DNA from 4 places in the Pseudobacteroides sp. genome. Region 4 is predicted to be linked to each of the others. Evidence: riboswitches for the same ligand, from Rfam matches in the RefSeq annotation. Region 4 holds a riboswitch; each other region holds the start of a gene.
What was found. A riboswitch is a leader RNA that binds a small molecule or an ion and turns the genes downstream of it on or off. The one in region 4 is predicted to bind cyclic di-AMP.

Region 1 (3,165 bases), on a different contig from region 4:
AAATATGTATAGTATTATATCATCATGTATTTCAAGAACATCTTTATTAGCTCTTATATCATTAAGAATAACCTCTTCTTGGCATTCTTCTTGAGTTAAAAGAACAAACTCATGCACTAAAGCCATTTACATCACCTTTATAAAAATACTTTATTTAATTCTATCATCATTTCCAAGGATATACAATTATATATGCTATGCTAACAGGGGATAGGGGTTTTACCCTATACCTATTAAACATATCCCTTTAGCCCTAAAGGAGAGTCTTTAATGGAGTTAATAATAATTACATTTATACTTTTTGCCACATGGAAGTGGTCAGACTGGAAAAATTGGAATAGATAATAAGTTTGGCAGAATGATTTATTTTAACGGGTGGAACACTTGATGGTCTTTGGCATGGAATTTCATAATGTTCCCTATGTTGGCTTCTCATCACAAAAAGCCTTTGCATGCTTATGTTGCTTCGAGGAAACCCATATTGACATTGACGCTGCGTAAGGGTGTATAGTAGTATTGTCAGGAGGTGATTGTATGGAATATACAGTACAAAAGCTAGGGAAAATGGCGGGAATAAGCTCTAGGACATTACGTTATTATGATGAAATAGGCATCCTTAAGCCGGCAAGGGTCAATTCTTCAGGATATCGAATTTATGGAAAGCAGGAAGTATCAAGGCTTCAGCAGATACTTTTTTATAGAGAGCTGGGTGTAAGCCTGGAAGATATAAAAGATATTTTAACTTCACCGTCATTTGACAGCACTGAAGCATTGCAAGAACATCGTAGAAAACTTCTGGCAAAACGGGAACAATTAGACTTGTTGATTGCTAATGTTGACAAAACAATAGCAGAATCAGAAGGGAGAATAATGATGAGTGACAAGGAAAAATTCGAAGGCTTTAAACAGAAATTAATTGAAGAGAATGAGAAAAAATACGGAAAAGAAGTCAGAGAAAAATATGGAGACGAGCAGGCTGAAAGGTCAAATAAAATATTTAAAAATATGACCAAGGAGCAGTATGATGAATTTGAAAAGTTAGGCACAGACATTATTGATACACTGAAGGCAGCATTTGCAACAGGCGATCCAGCCGGTGAACTTGCACAAAAGGCTGCAGATTTACACCGCCAATGGCTTAGCTTTGCATGGGGAAGCTATACAAAAGAAGCACATGCAGGTGTTGCTCAAATGTATATCGATGATGAGAGATTTACAGCCTATTACGACAAAGAACAGCCTGGTTTGGCGGTATTTTTAAGAGATGCTGTTTTGATTTACACCGGAACAAAGATTTAGACTTAAGTATTGCATACCCCCATGCCCTAATATCTGTATTCAAGATGCTTGGGCATGGGGTTTTTTGCTGCCTGCATATGGGATAGCACTTTTATCCATTGTTTCCAACCCATTTATTACAGGTTGAATATAGCATGCATGTCACTTATAATCCATATTCGAGACATGAACCTGATAGTTGCCTAATCCTTTATAAAGTGAAGGAACGGGGGATACATTTTTTTGGGGTTAATCTGCCAATATTACACTTTAATAAAAGCAGTAGGGATACCACTCATCCCGCACCCGACAGCTAACCTCGTAGGCATTGAGAGGAGGAAATCATTGTGAAAAAGAAGTTTTTTATTATGTTGGCTTTTTTAGCCATGATATTGGCTTTTTCTATAAGTACGGCACATGCCGATTATTATACTGACGGTATTTTGCTTTATGAAGGAAAAAGTGGTACTGAAGTTACAAATCTACAAAAGGATTTGAAAAGCCTGGGATACTTTATAGGAGAACCAAACGGGTATTTTGGAAGTTATACAGAGCAAACGGTTATAAAGTTTCAAAAGGATAACTACCTATCCCAGGATGGTGTTGTGGGCCGTAAAACAGCACGAGAAATTAAGGTTGACAGGATATCACAAACAGCAAAAACCTATATTGGTGTCCCATATTTATGGGGCGGATCATCTCCGTCAGGATTTGACTGCTCGGGATTTACCCAATATGTAATGCAAAAAAACAATATAGCACTATCGAGAACAACTGCTGTACAGTACACCGAGGGTACATGGGTGAATAAAGCAAATTTACAGCAAGGTGATCTTGTATTCTTTTCAACCTATAAACCAGGACCTTCACATGTAGGTATTTACCTGGGTAATAATAAATTCATTCACGCGAGCTCAAGTATGGGAATCTCTATAACGGATCTCAGCAACAGTTACTTTGCTCCGCGTTATATTGGTGCAAAAAGAATTTTAGCTTAATTAAAATATACGGTAAGGAGTATGCAAGCTTATATCATGTCTCATTCTCCTTACCTTTTTACATAATATTTGATATATAATATTCACTTTAGGCACGATCAAAAGCGTAAGTAATTCTTTAATCATACATTAGCTTAATTCAATTATCAACCTTATTCAGGTATTTATTTAACTCATCACCTAAAAGTCTAACATTTGGCTCACTTAACATTGCAAGATGCCCCCCTTTTATCGGTACAATTTTCAAGCCATCAATAAAGCTCCCTATACTCCTTGATTTGTCCTTTAGTTTCTCTTCAATTTTTCTTCCTTCCTCAGTCTGAAACAGGACAGCTTTGCCGCTGATGTCAAGTGACTCAGGCCTGTATTTTATTACAGCAAGTGTCAATGAGAGCCACATTCTCAATCTTCGATAAAGTGCTGTTAAACCAAAGGAAGATATATTTAAATTTTTACAGACAATTTTTCTATGTGTGATCATTGCAGCTGCAGAATATTTAAATAAGGATACAAAGCTTAAAAGTCTGCTCCTCCTTATAAATACCGGATCGGTATCCAGTAATGCCAGAATCTCTACATCGTCTCCCATACATATCAATTGCCTTGCAATCTCGTAAGCTATCTGTCCTCCAACACTCCACCCAATAAGGGCATACGGTCCATTTTGCTGGACTCCTTTTATTTCCTTGATATAGGCTTGTGCCATCTCTTGAACATTTTTATGAGGTTTCTGATCCTTTTCCAGCCCCTTCGACTGAAGAGCATAAACGCTCCAATCGCCACCAATGTATCGTGCAAGATCGTAATAGCATATAACCGTCCCGGGTGCAGGATGTATGCAAAAAACCTTTTTACAGCTGTCATTTTTTCTAATGCCAACAACATGGTC
Region 2 (3,165 bases), on a different contig from region 4:
AAGTAATTCAACTCCTTGGCTGTTATCTGCCAACTTTTGTTCAGATTGGCTTAAAAAGCCCTTGAGTCTTACTATAATCAAGTCTTGGATGATAAGAGTTCTTATTTGCTTTGGACCCCTGCCCATGAATTCAATTTCAAACTTGCTTACTGCTTCGCTTATTTTTGCTTGAGCCTGGCCCTTAGTCATATTATCAACCTCTACACTTGCTTATAGAAACTATAACATGAGGTAAAATAAAAATCAATAGTCATTTAGGTAAAAAATCACACCATAATTTTTTTATTTAAGAATATTGTATAGCGTTCCTTAAAGGAGTTGTTTTCACTTTCAAGATAATCTCCCAATACTTTTTTTAGATTAAGGACGTCACTCATTTCAAAGTAGCCTGATTTACCTTTTGCAAATCTGACTGCACGCAGAGCACCAAGAGCAAAGGCTCTTCGTGAGAAGGACTCATGGGAAATTTCTATTTTGTCATCTTCACCGATGATCATAACTTCATGCTTTCCTACGACTCCTCCGGCTCTTACAGCTGTGATTGGCACATCAATGTTTCCAACTGAATTGCCTGAAGCCAAGAGGCCTTTTTCTATTTCAACAGCTATCTTTTTCGCGGTGCCTGATGGAGCATCCTTTTTATGCTTATGATGGATTTCTGTAATTTGGAAATCATAGTTGCTTAATATATTGGATGCCAAATTTGTAAGAAGCATAAGAACATTTACTCCCAAGGTGATATTTGGTGCGTATACAATAGCATTTCTATGTTTTGTAGCAAGTACAAGAAGCTTTTTTAAGCCAAGCTTGGAAAACCCTGTTGTACCAATGACGATATTTACCTTCATTCTTGAAAAGACCCTGGCGTTTTTCAATGCTGCCTCAGGGCTCGAGAAGTCTACAACCACATCAGGCCTTGTTCTGAAAATAACTTGTTCCAGATTGTCTGAGCTTTCTACAATAATTCCTGTTCTGCCACTGCCTATGACTTCCCCCAAATCCTTGCCGCTTTTATCGCTACTGGGGCTGCAAATTGCTGATACAAGCTTTATATCTTCTTGCTCCATTAAAACCTTAGCTATTTCCTTACCTGTTTTTCCAAGTCCAGATATGCAAACTCTAATCATAATAATTACCTCCGATACATTATTTTTACTAAAAATTGAACGTGATTAAATTGTAGGAGTAAGATCATTATTAAAATAAAAAACGCTACGGAGAAGTATCCATAGCGTATGCCGTCAATAACGGGTATACCAAATAAAAGGTATAATCAGAGCATATCAATCACCTTCTCTTCCAACGCTTACGAGATTAGCTGACGGATTCGGGTCGAAAGAGCTTAACCCTACCGGACAACATGCCGGACTCACCCCATAAATTGGTTCTCCCGCTCCATTTCTGGACTCAGCGAAGCTAAAAATATTAAATTTAAATATACGAAAAGCACAAATGTAAAGTGTTGGTTACTTTGGTTGCCTTTCATAATAGTATATAAAAGGGTAGAAAACTTATATGCACTAATACCAATATAAGCTTCCCACCCCAGAAGCCTGATTCTCTTGAAAATGGCTTTAACCATCCAACCGAACAAACTTATTAAAACGTTACTAAACTTACATTTGAGAGAGTAAACAATAACTATTATTTGCTGTGTTTTTTAAACAAATCATCCAAAGCTTCACGAAGAAGGAAAGCTTCAGTTTTTTCTGTCTCTTTGGATAGTTCGGCAAGTCTGTCAACCTGTGTCTTCGTAAAATAACTGGATTTTAATACCATGCTTTCTACTTCGGACAAGCAAACCTTGTTCTTACCTAGCTTTTTTGCCCTGAACATGGCACTGTCAGCCACCCTGAACAACTCTATTGGATTTTTTGAATCTCTTGGATAGCTTGCTATCCCGCAGCTAACAGTTATATAAACATTTTCTGTCTTGTCTTTATAACTTAGATTAAATGTATTGTCCGAAAGATATCGTCTTATTTCTTCCATCTCCATAAAGCTTCTTTCAGAACCTTTTTTTACAAGGAGTATGTTGAGTTCATCGCCATGACGGGTAATCAGATCAATGCCGGATAAATTTTGTCTAAATACTGACAGGAGTTTTTTAATTACCTCATCACCAATAGGGTAGCCATATATTTTATTTATATTTTCGAAGTTATCAACGTCAGCTACTGCTATACTAAAGGGGCCATCACCATTTGCTATTAACTCTTCAACCTTTGCGATAAACTCTTCTTTTGTTACTAGATTAGCTTCCATGCATAATACCCTCCTGTATATACCAGTATATCAAATTTATATATATATGTCAACATAAATATCATTTGATATATAAATTGCTATTATTATATTGGCCCGAAAAAGCAAAAATAAAACCATAAAAAAAATAACTTTCATTTTAACAGAAAAAATTTTTGTAGAATTATTGTAGTTTACTAAATATGTTGTTATAATGAATAAAATTAAAGTGAAATAAATATAAAGGTAGGATTTAAAATGGGAAAGAACAGATCAAAAGTAGCAATTATTGGTGCCGGCTTTGTAGGTGCATCAGCAGCATTCGCATTATCACTTAATCAAATGGTTAGCGAATTGGTTTTAATTGACGTAGCTAAAGAAAAAGCTGCAGGTGAAGCGATGGATATTAATCATGGGCTTTCATTTTTAGGACAGATGAAGGTTTATGACGGAGATTATTCCGACGTTGCGGATTGTGATGTGATAGTTATTACAGCAGGAGCAAATCGTAAGCCAGGTGAAACACGTATTGACCTTGCGAAGAAAAATGTAGCAATCGCAAAGGAAATCACAAGCAATATCATGAAGTATTATACTCGTGGAGTAATCCTTGTAGTAGCAAACCCCGTAGACGTTCTGACATACAAGATACAAAAGTGGTCAGGCTTGCCTGCAGGAAGAGTATTGGGAACAGGAACAGTACTTGACAGCTCAAGGTTCAGATATTTGCTCAGTGAGAAATTTGATGTGGACGTAAGAAATGTTCACGGATATATTATTGGTGAACACGGCGATTCTCAGCTGCCTCTTTGGAGTGCAACTCATATCGCAGGAAAGAACATTAACGAGTATTTTGCTGATCCGGCTTATGGTATAAGTGAAGCAGATAAGGAAGCTATTATGGTAGATGTTAAAACTGCT
Region 3 (3,165 bases), on a different contig from region 4:
AAAAGATATAATTCATGGAAGAAAGTTCAAAACTCGTGAATAAGCCAAACTAATAATTATTGAATATATTGAGACCTTTTATAATTTCAAAAGAATACATTCAGCATTAGGTAATATGTCACCAATAGAATTTGAAAAGGAATATAGGAAGAAACATATAGCTTAGGGTTAAACTTTAATGTTATATAAGAATAAAGCATTTCTTACTGTATTGATTCCAAATATTACACTATTTTATATTTAATCCCGTTGAAGAGGCGTGTGTAAAAGGTTGCAAAATAAATTTTAAGAAAAGTTATGAAAAATCGAGATTTCGCAAGCTTTTATGTGTCTAATTTAAAATATACACTCCAAAATGGAAGTTATTCAATTAATAGGATTGTTGGTAAAGACCTGGGATGCTTAATTTGTTCAAAAGAAGGACTTTAGCAAAAAAATGTCGAATAATTTATAAATAAAATTATCCGGAGGTATTATGCTTTCGATGAATATACAAAGCCAATACGTATATTTAAAGGATATATCTTATGATGATATTGAAAAAATTCTCAAATGGTATAGCCGGGTAGATCATTTTAAGTATGCCACAGGAAAAGATATACCTGTTGAAATAAACGAGTTGACCTCAATATATAAGGAGTCGGTTGAATCGGATAGCGAATTTTTCACAGGGATTTATAAAAAAGACAGTAATCAAATGATAGGAATACTAAAAGGGAGACTAGAGTCTACACATAAAAATAAAGTTTGGATAAGAACAATTGTCATAGACCCTCACCACCAAAGAAAAGGATATGGGAGGGAATCTGTGAGACTAAGCCTTTCTTATCTTAAAGCTAAAGGAAACGCCTCGGAAGCATATTTAGCGGTTGCTGAAGAGAACGTTAAGGGCAGACAGTTTTGGGAGGCATTAGGGTTTGATTTTTATAAAAAGATGTTTAGTTGTGTGAAAATTGCCGATAAACAATGTGAAGTAGTAATAATGCAAAAAAAACTATAAAAAATTTAAATACTTTAAATATCAATAAGATTTTACCAAGGTTTGATTTGACAAACTATGTCAAGATGTATATAATATCATTGAAGTAAAAACTTAATAAATAGCTGAATCTTCCCTTGGGATAGGGAAGTACGGAGGAACCAATATTTTTGGGGTTAATCTATCAATAGATAGTAGGGGTGATCCTATTACCCGAACCCGACAGCTAACTTCGGAAGCTATAAATAGGAGGAATATATGTTTAGTTTCAAAAGGGCACTTACTTGTGTAAGTGTGTCTCTAGCGTTGTCTTTTGCAGTAGCAGCATATGCCGGTGCAGAAGGTAACCAAACAGGTGTTGTTAAAGGTGACATATTAAATATCAGAAAGTCACCAAGTACTTCTTCAGAGGTTCTCGAACAGTTAGAAAAAGGGATGAAGGTTACAATTATCAGCAGTAGCAACGGATGGTACAAAGTATCATACAATGGTATTACTGGGTGGGTTAGCAGTGAATTTGTTACTGTAAAGCAAGTTTCATCCAGCTCAGCAACAATTAATGAAGATGACGTCAACTTAAGAGAGAAGGCAACTACTGATGCTTTAGTACTTAAAACATTCAGCAAAGGAACAAGTGTTAGTGTATTAAGTTCTTCAGACAACTGGTATAAGGTTCGTACTTCTGATGGGAAAATAGGTTGGGTTTTCAAAGATTTTGTCAGTGTAAAATCAACTGGTTCCAGTACTGTCAGCCCTACAAAATCATCTTCAGCTAAAAAGACTACATCAAGGGGTACAACAGAACAACAAAGAGATATCTCCCAATCAGATGATGACGGTAAGGAAGATGCAGTTACTGATTCTGTGTCCGATACCCGCCAGCAGCTTATTGCATATGCAAAGAAGTTTCTGGGTGTGAGATATGTTTATGGTGGAAGTTCACCAAAAGGGTTTGATTGTTCCGGCTTTGTTTTATATGTTAACAATCATTTCGGTATTAACTTGGAACGCGTTGCGGCCGACCAGGCTAAACAGGGAACCAAGGTAAGCAGAGCGAACTTAAGACCTGGTGATCTTGTATTCTTTGATACAAATGGTGGAAGAAATTATATTAATCACGTAGGAATCTATATTGGTGATGGCATGTTTATTCATGCTTCATCAGGTTCGAATGCTCGTAAAGTTGTTATAAGCAATCTGGGTGAAGGTTTTTATTCCAATGCTTATATGAGTGCAAGAAGGTTTTTGAAATAACAACACCAAATCATGGAGCTCCTTTAACAAGGAGCTTTTTTTACTGTCTGAGAAATTATGGTGTATACTACACTACAATCTTGTGAATATTGAACAGGAGGAATACTGTCAGTATGAAAAGACCGTTATTGTTATTTTCACTGTTCCTTATTGTGGGTATTTACGTTGCTCAGTTTGGCAATTTGCCTCTATTCATTATGACTTCAATGTTGGTTATGTCTGCTCTTTCGATTGTTTATCTTCATAACAAGAAAAATATTGTTATTCTTATAGGTGCATTGATTTTCTTCTTTGCAGGTGCAGCCGAATTCACAGTAATAAATAAAATCACTCTTGATAAATTCAAGGAATTTTCAGGTAAAGATATGCAGGTATTAGGATTTGTATGCACAGAGCCGGATATTAAAGAGTCTAAGACGGTATACACGGTCAGAACTGATGAGATAAAATCAGAGGGTAAAAGCTTTAAGATAAAGGGGAAGCTTCTTGTTACTGTTCCAAATAAGGATGATACACCGATTTTGGAATATGGGATGGATTTGACTGTTAATGGGAAAATCAGCATTCCTGACGGTAAAAGGATTCCAGGAGGTTTTGACTACAGAAGGCACCTGTTAAAATCAGGAGTTTCAGCAACGGTTTATACAAGGGGTGATAGTATTAAATTTATGGATTCCTCCAGTGTAAACCCCTTTGTTAAGGTTGGGATGGATTTAAGAAAACGGATAATAGGAACAATAAAGCCATGCCTGCCCAAGGAACAAGCTGCACTCCTTTGCGGTATGCTGATAGGATTTACCGAAGATATGAGTGACGAAATGGTGGATGCATTCAGTGATGCCGGTTTGTCACACTTAACTGCAGTTTCAGGTATGAACATCGCCTTTATAGTTTTTCCTCTTGTTTTTGTTTTCAAAAGGATGAGGTTATCG
Region 4 (3,165 bases):
GCTTCTTGGGTCATTTTCATCCCAAAACAGCCTTATAACTTTTGTAGAATTTCCATTTTTTATATCCTCTTTTGTAGCATTTTCTCCTAGCTGTTCATCATTAATGCCGGGTGCTACGGTAGGACCCATTCCTGTTTCTCTAACCTGTTTACCCCTTCTATCTCTCATTTACCATCTCCTCCTATCCACTCTTAAAATCGACTTTATATAAAGTATTTCTGTTCTTTTGCATATATTTATATATATAAATATAACGAACTATTTAGCAATAAAACCAATAATTTATAACTAAAAAGTTCGTTACATTTAACATATCCAATATTAATTAATATATTCAGAATCAAACAAATAACCTTTGCTAAAAATTCCCTTCGAGCCATTGAAAGGCTTTTGAGACCATCTTCTGGTGATTGGCATCAACTTTATTGCTTCCATGGGTCTTGCTGTTATAAAAGTGAATATCAAAATGTCCATCCATACCATTATTCTTAACCATATCCAAATTTAAACCTGTACCATATCCGCCGCTTCTATATGAAACATTAGCATTTACAGGTTCACTGTCTAATCCGGCATGTGGCATACCGGCCATTGATGCAGGTATCTTTATTCCGTCTATAGTTACAATAACTGCCCTTCTGTTCCAGCTCCACTGATCGCCATAAATACTTTTGAGAATATCAGTATCCTTTTTCGTAAGAGGCTCACAATCAGCGTGATTATAACCATAACTTCTCAGCACCTTAAAACTTAAGCCTGTATCAATATCAAAAACAACAGCTTCGGTTTCACGGGCAAAGATATCCTCCACACCACCAAACCATGGAATTAAGGACCCTCCCCTTTCATACTCAGCTCTTGAAGAAATTTTAGGTGCAGGCTTTGTCTCACTGTCTGAAGTAAAATCGGATGTTTTCATAACTGTTAAATTGTTTGTTGCACTAGCTGCTACTTTTTCTGTTGGTTTACTGCTTGTCATCGCAGCACCGTCCCTTGATAAAGCATCATTGATAGCTTTATAAGTTTTTGGCCCTACAATGCCATCGGCTTTTAAGCCATATTTTTTCTGGAGCTTTAATACGGAACTTTGAGTCACTGATCCAAAGTAGCCAGTGCTCTTTAAATTAAAATATCCGGCCTGCCTCAGATTGTTCTGGAGTGTAGTAACTGCCGTTCCCTTTGAACCTTTTTGAAGATTTGATGATGCAGCTTGAACATTTACAGGATTTGCATAAATTCCTGCAGACAGTCCAATAGCCGCAATAGAACTGAACAACACCTTTTTGCTAATCATAAATTGTACCCCTCTCTTGTAGTTTACATAAAGCTTGAAATACACAATACTTTTTCTGTAAACTCACTGCCTACGAGGTTAGTTGACGGGTTAGGTAGAAGAGACACCCTTTACGCAAATACGTAATTTACCCCAAAAATTAGGTCCCCCGTTTCTTATATAAGATTTAAGAATTAGGCTATTTAATTTTAGCACTATCAGTTTACATAATAAAGGTGTAATTGGTGGGCAAAAAAGTGAACTATTGTTTATGAATAATATTTATTTTTCTGAGTGATGAAGGATTTTTATTATTTATATTGAATATACATAATTGATGATTATTTTCGATGACCGAATTCCTTTCATATTGCATTATATCTACAAATGAATAATTTCGGATAGCTTAATATATAGTACATCTTATAAGTCTGCTTATTTTAGGGCATAATATTTTACACTGGTGAAAGGGTGATCCTAATGAAAGCAATAATTATGGCTGGAGGAGAAGGCTCAAGGCTGCGTCCCCTTACTTGTGACTTGCCAAAACCCATGGTCAATGTTGCTAACAAGCCAATAATGGAGCATATAATAAACTTATTGAAACTGCATGGCATTACTGAAATAGGTATTACATTAATGTACTTGCCGCAAAAGATAAGGGATTACTTTGGAAATGGCTCCAGCTTTGGAGTTAATCTTCATTACTTTACCGAAGATACTCCATTAGGTACCGCCGGAAGTGTTAAAAACGCCGGTGATTTTCTTGATGAAACTTTTGTTGTTATAAGTGGAGACTCACTTACAAATATCAATCTCAAAAACGCCATAAATTTTCATTACTCAAAAAAATCCAAAGCCACCCTTATCCTCACAAAGGTTGACGTACCTCTTGAGTATGGTGTAGTACTGGCTGATAAGGAAGGACGTATAGAGGGCTTTTTAGAAAAGCCAAGCTGGGGAGAAGTTTTCAGCGATACCGTGAATACAGGTACATATATTTTAGAGCCAGATGTTTTAGATTATTTTCCTTTTGGCAAAAAGTTTGATTTTAGCCAGGATTTATTTCCAATGATGTTAAAAAAACATGACCCCCTTTATGGCTATGTGACTCATGACTACTGGTGCGACATAGGTGACCTTAATGCATATTTGCAGGCACATTATGATATTTTTCAAGGCAAAATAAATCTTCTCAATGATTATACCGAAATAAAAAAAGGCATTTGGGTTGGATCGGGTACCCTTATTGAGCCTAATGCAATGATCAGCGGCCCCTGTATAATAGGCAACAATTGCCGTATTTCCAACAGTGCCGCCATAGAAGATATGTGCGTTATAGGGGACAACAATGTAATCGAGGGTGAGACCTCAATAAAAAGAAGTGTAATTTGGGATAGCAATTATATAGAGTACGGTTCTCAAATAAGAGGCTCAATAATTTGTAACAAGGTTAACTTCAAGCACTATGTCTCAATATTTGAAAATGCTGTTATCGGGGATAAATGTATTGTAAATGAGAGGGCTATAATAAAGCCCGGAATAAAGATTTGGCCTCAAAAAACCATTGACCCCCTTGCAATTGTTGACAGAAACATGGTCTGGGGTTCTAAACACAATAAGTCCATCTTTGGTGAAAACGGTCTATCAGGTATTATAAATGTGGATATATCACCGGAGTTTGCTTCACGTCTAGGTGCTGCGTACGGCTCCATTTATAAAAAGGGTTCGAAGGTTGTTGTAAGCTCTACCACATCCAATTCAGCCAGGATGTTCAAGCATGCTTTTGCAGCCGGCATTTTGTCCGTTGGCGTGGAGGTATTCAACCTGAGCAGTCTCCTTACTCCCATATCCCGCCATGCCATTAATTTTCTGTCGGTAGAAGGCGGAAT

Region 1: it holds a riboswitch for cyclic di-AMP, as region 4 does, so the genes downstream of both, VIO64_RS03805 (C40 family peptidase) here and VIO64_RS16510 (peptidoglycan-binding domain-containing protein) in region 4, are expected to answer to the same signal.
Region 2: it holds a riboswitch for cyclic di-AMP, as region 4 does, so the genes downstream of both, dapB (4-hydroxy-tetrahydrodipicolinate reductase) here and VIO64_RS16510 (peptidoglycan-binding domain-containing protein) in region 4, are expected to answer to the same signal.
Region 3: it holds a riboswitch for cyclic di-AMP, as region 4 does, so the genes downstream of both, VIO64_RS04010 (SH3 domain-containing protein) here and VIO64_RS16510 (peptidoglycan-binding domain-containing protein) in region 4, are expected to answer to the same signal.

What each region holds. Positions count from the first base shown of each region.
Region 1 covers NZ_DATCTU010000020.1:31,831-34,995, reverse strand. The annotation lists gene VIO64_RS03815 (hypothetical protein) at 1-126, opposite strand, end outside; gene VIO64_RS03810 (MerR family transcriptional regulator) at 535-1,299, shown strand; cyclic di-AMP (ydaO/yuaA leader) riboswitch at 1,469-1,621, shown strand; gene VIO64_RS03805 (C40 family peptidase) at 1,626-2,276, shown strand; gene VIO64_RS03800 (amino acid adenylation domain-containing protein) at 2,416-3,165, opposite strand, start outside.
Region 2 covers NZ_DATCTU010000062.1:25,033-28,197, reverse strand. The annotation lists gene VIO64_RS09695 (DUF2294 domain-containing protein) at 1-189, opposite strand, end outside; gene dapB (4-hydroxy-tetrahydrodipicolinate reductase) at 267-1,127, opposite strand; cyclic di-AMP (ydaO/yuaA leader) riboswitch at 1,288-1,423, opposite strand; sodium ion sensor (DUF1646 type) at 1,535-1,588, opposite strand; gene VIO64_RS09685 (GGDEF domain-containing protein) at 1,645-2,265, opposite strand; gene VIO64_RS09680 (L-lactate dehydrogenase) at 2,503-3,165, shown strand, end outside.
Region 3 covers NZ_DATCTU010000025.1:4,148-7,312, forward strand. The annotation lists partial or broken gene VIO64_RS04000 (IS3 family transposase) at 1-166, shown strand, start outside; gene VIO64_RS04005 (GNAT family N-acetyltransferase) at 485-1,000, shown strand; cyclic di-AMP (ydaO/yuaA leader) riboswitch at 1,093-1,236, shown strand; gene VIO64_RS04010 (SH3 domain-containing protein) at 1,238-2,233, shown strand; gene VIO64_RS04015 (DNA internalization-related competence protein ComEC/Rec2) at 2,347-3,165, shown strand, end outside.
Region 4 covers NZ_DATCTU010000104.1:16,693-19,857, forward strand. The annotation lists gene VIO64_RS16505 (hypothetical protein) at 1-168, opposite strand, end outside; gene VIO64_RS16510 (peptidoglycan-binding domain-containing protein) at 359-1,294, opposite strand; cyclic di-AMP (ydaO/yuaA leader) riboswitch at 1,345-1,484, opposite strand; gene VIO64_RS16515 (mannose-1-phosphate guanyltransferase) at 1,754-3,165, shown strand, end outside.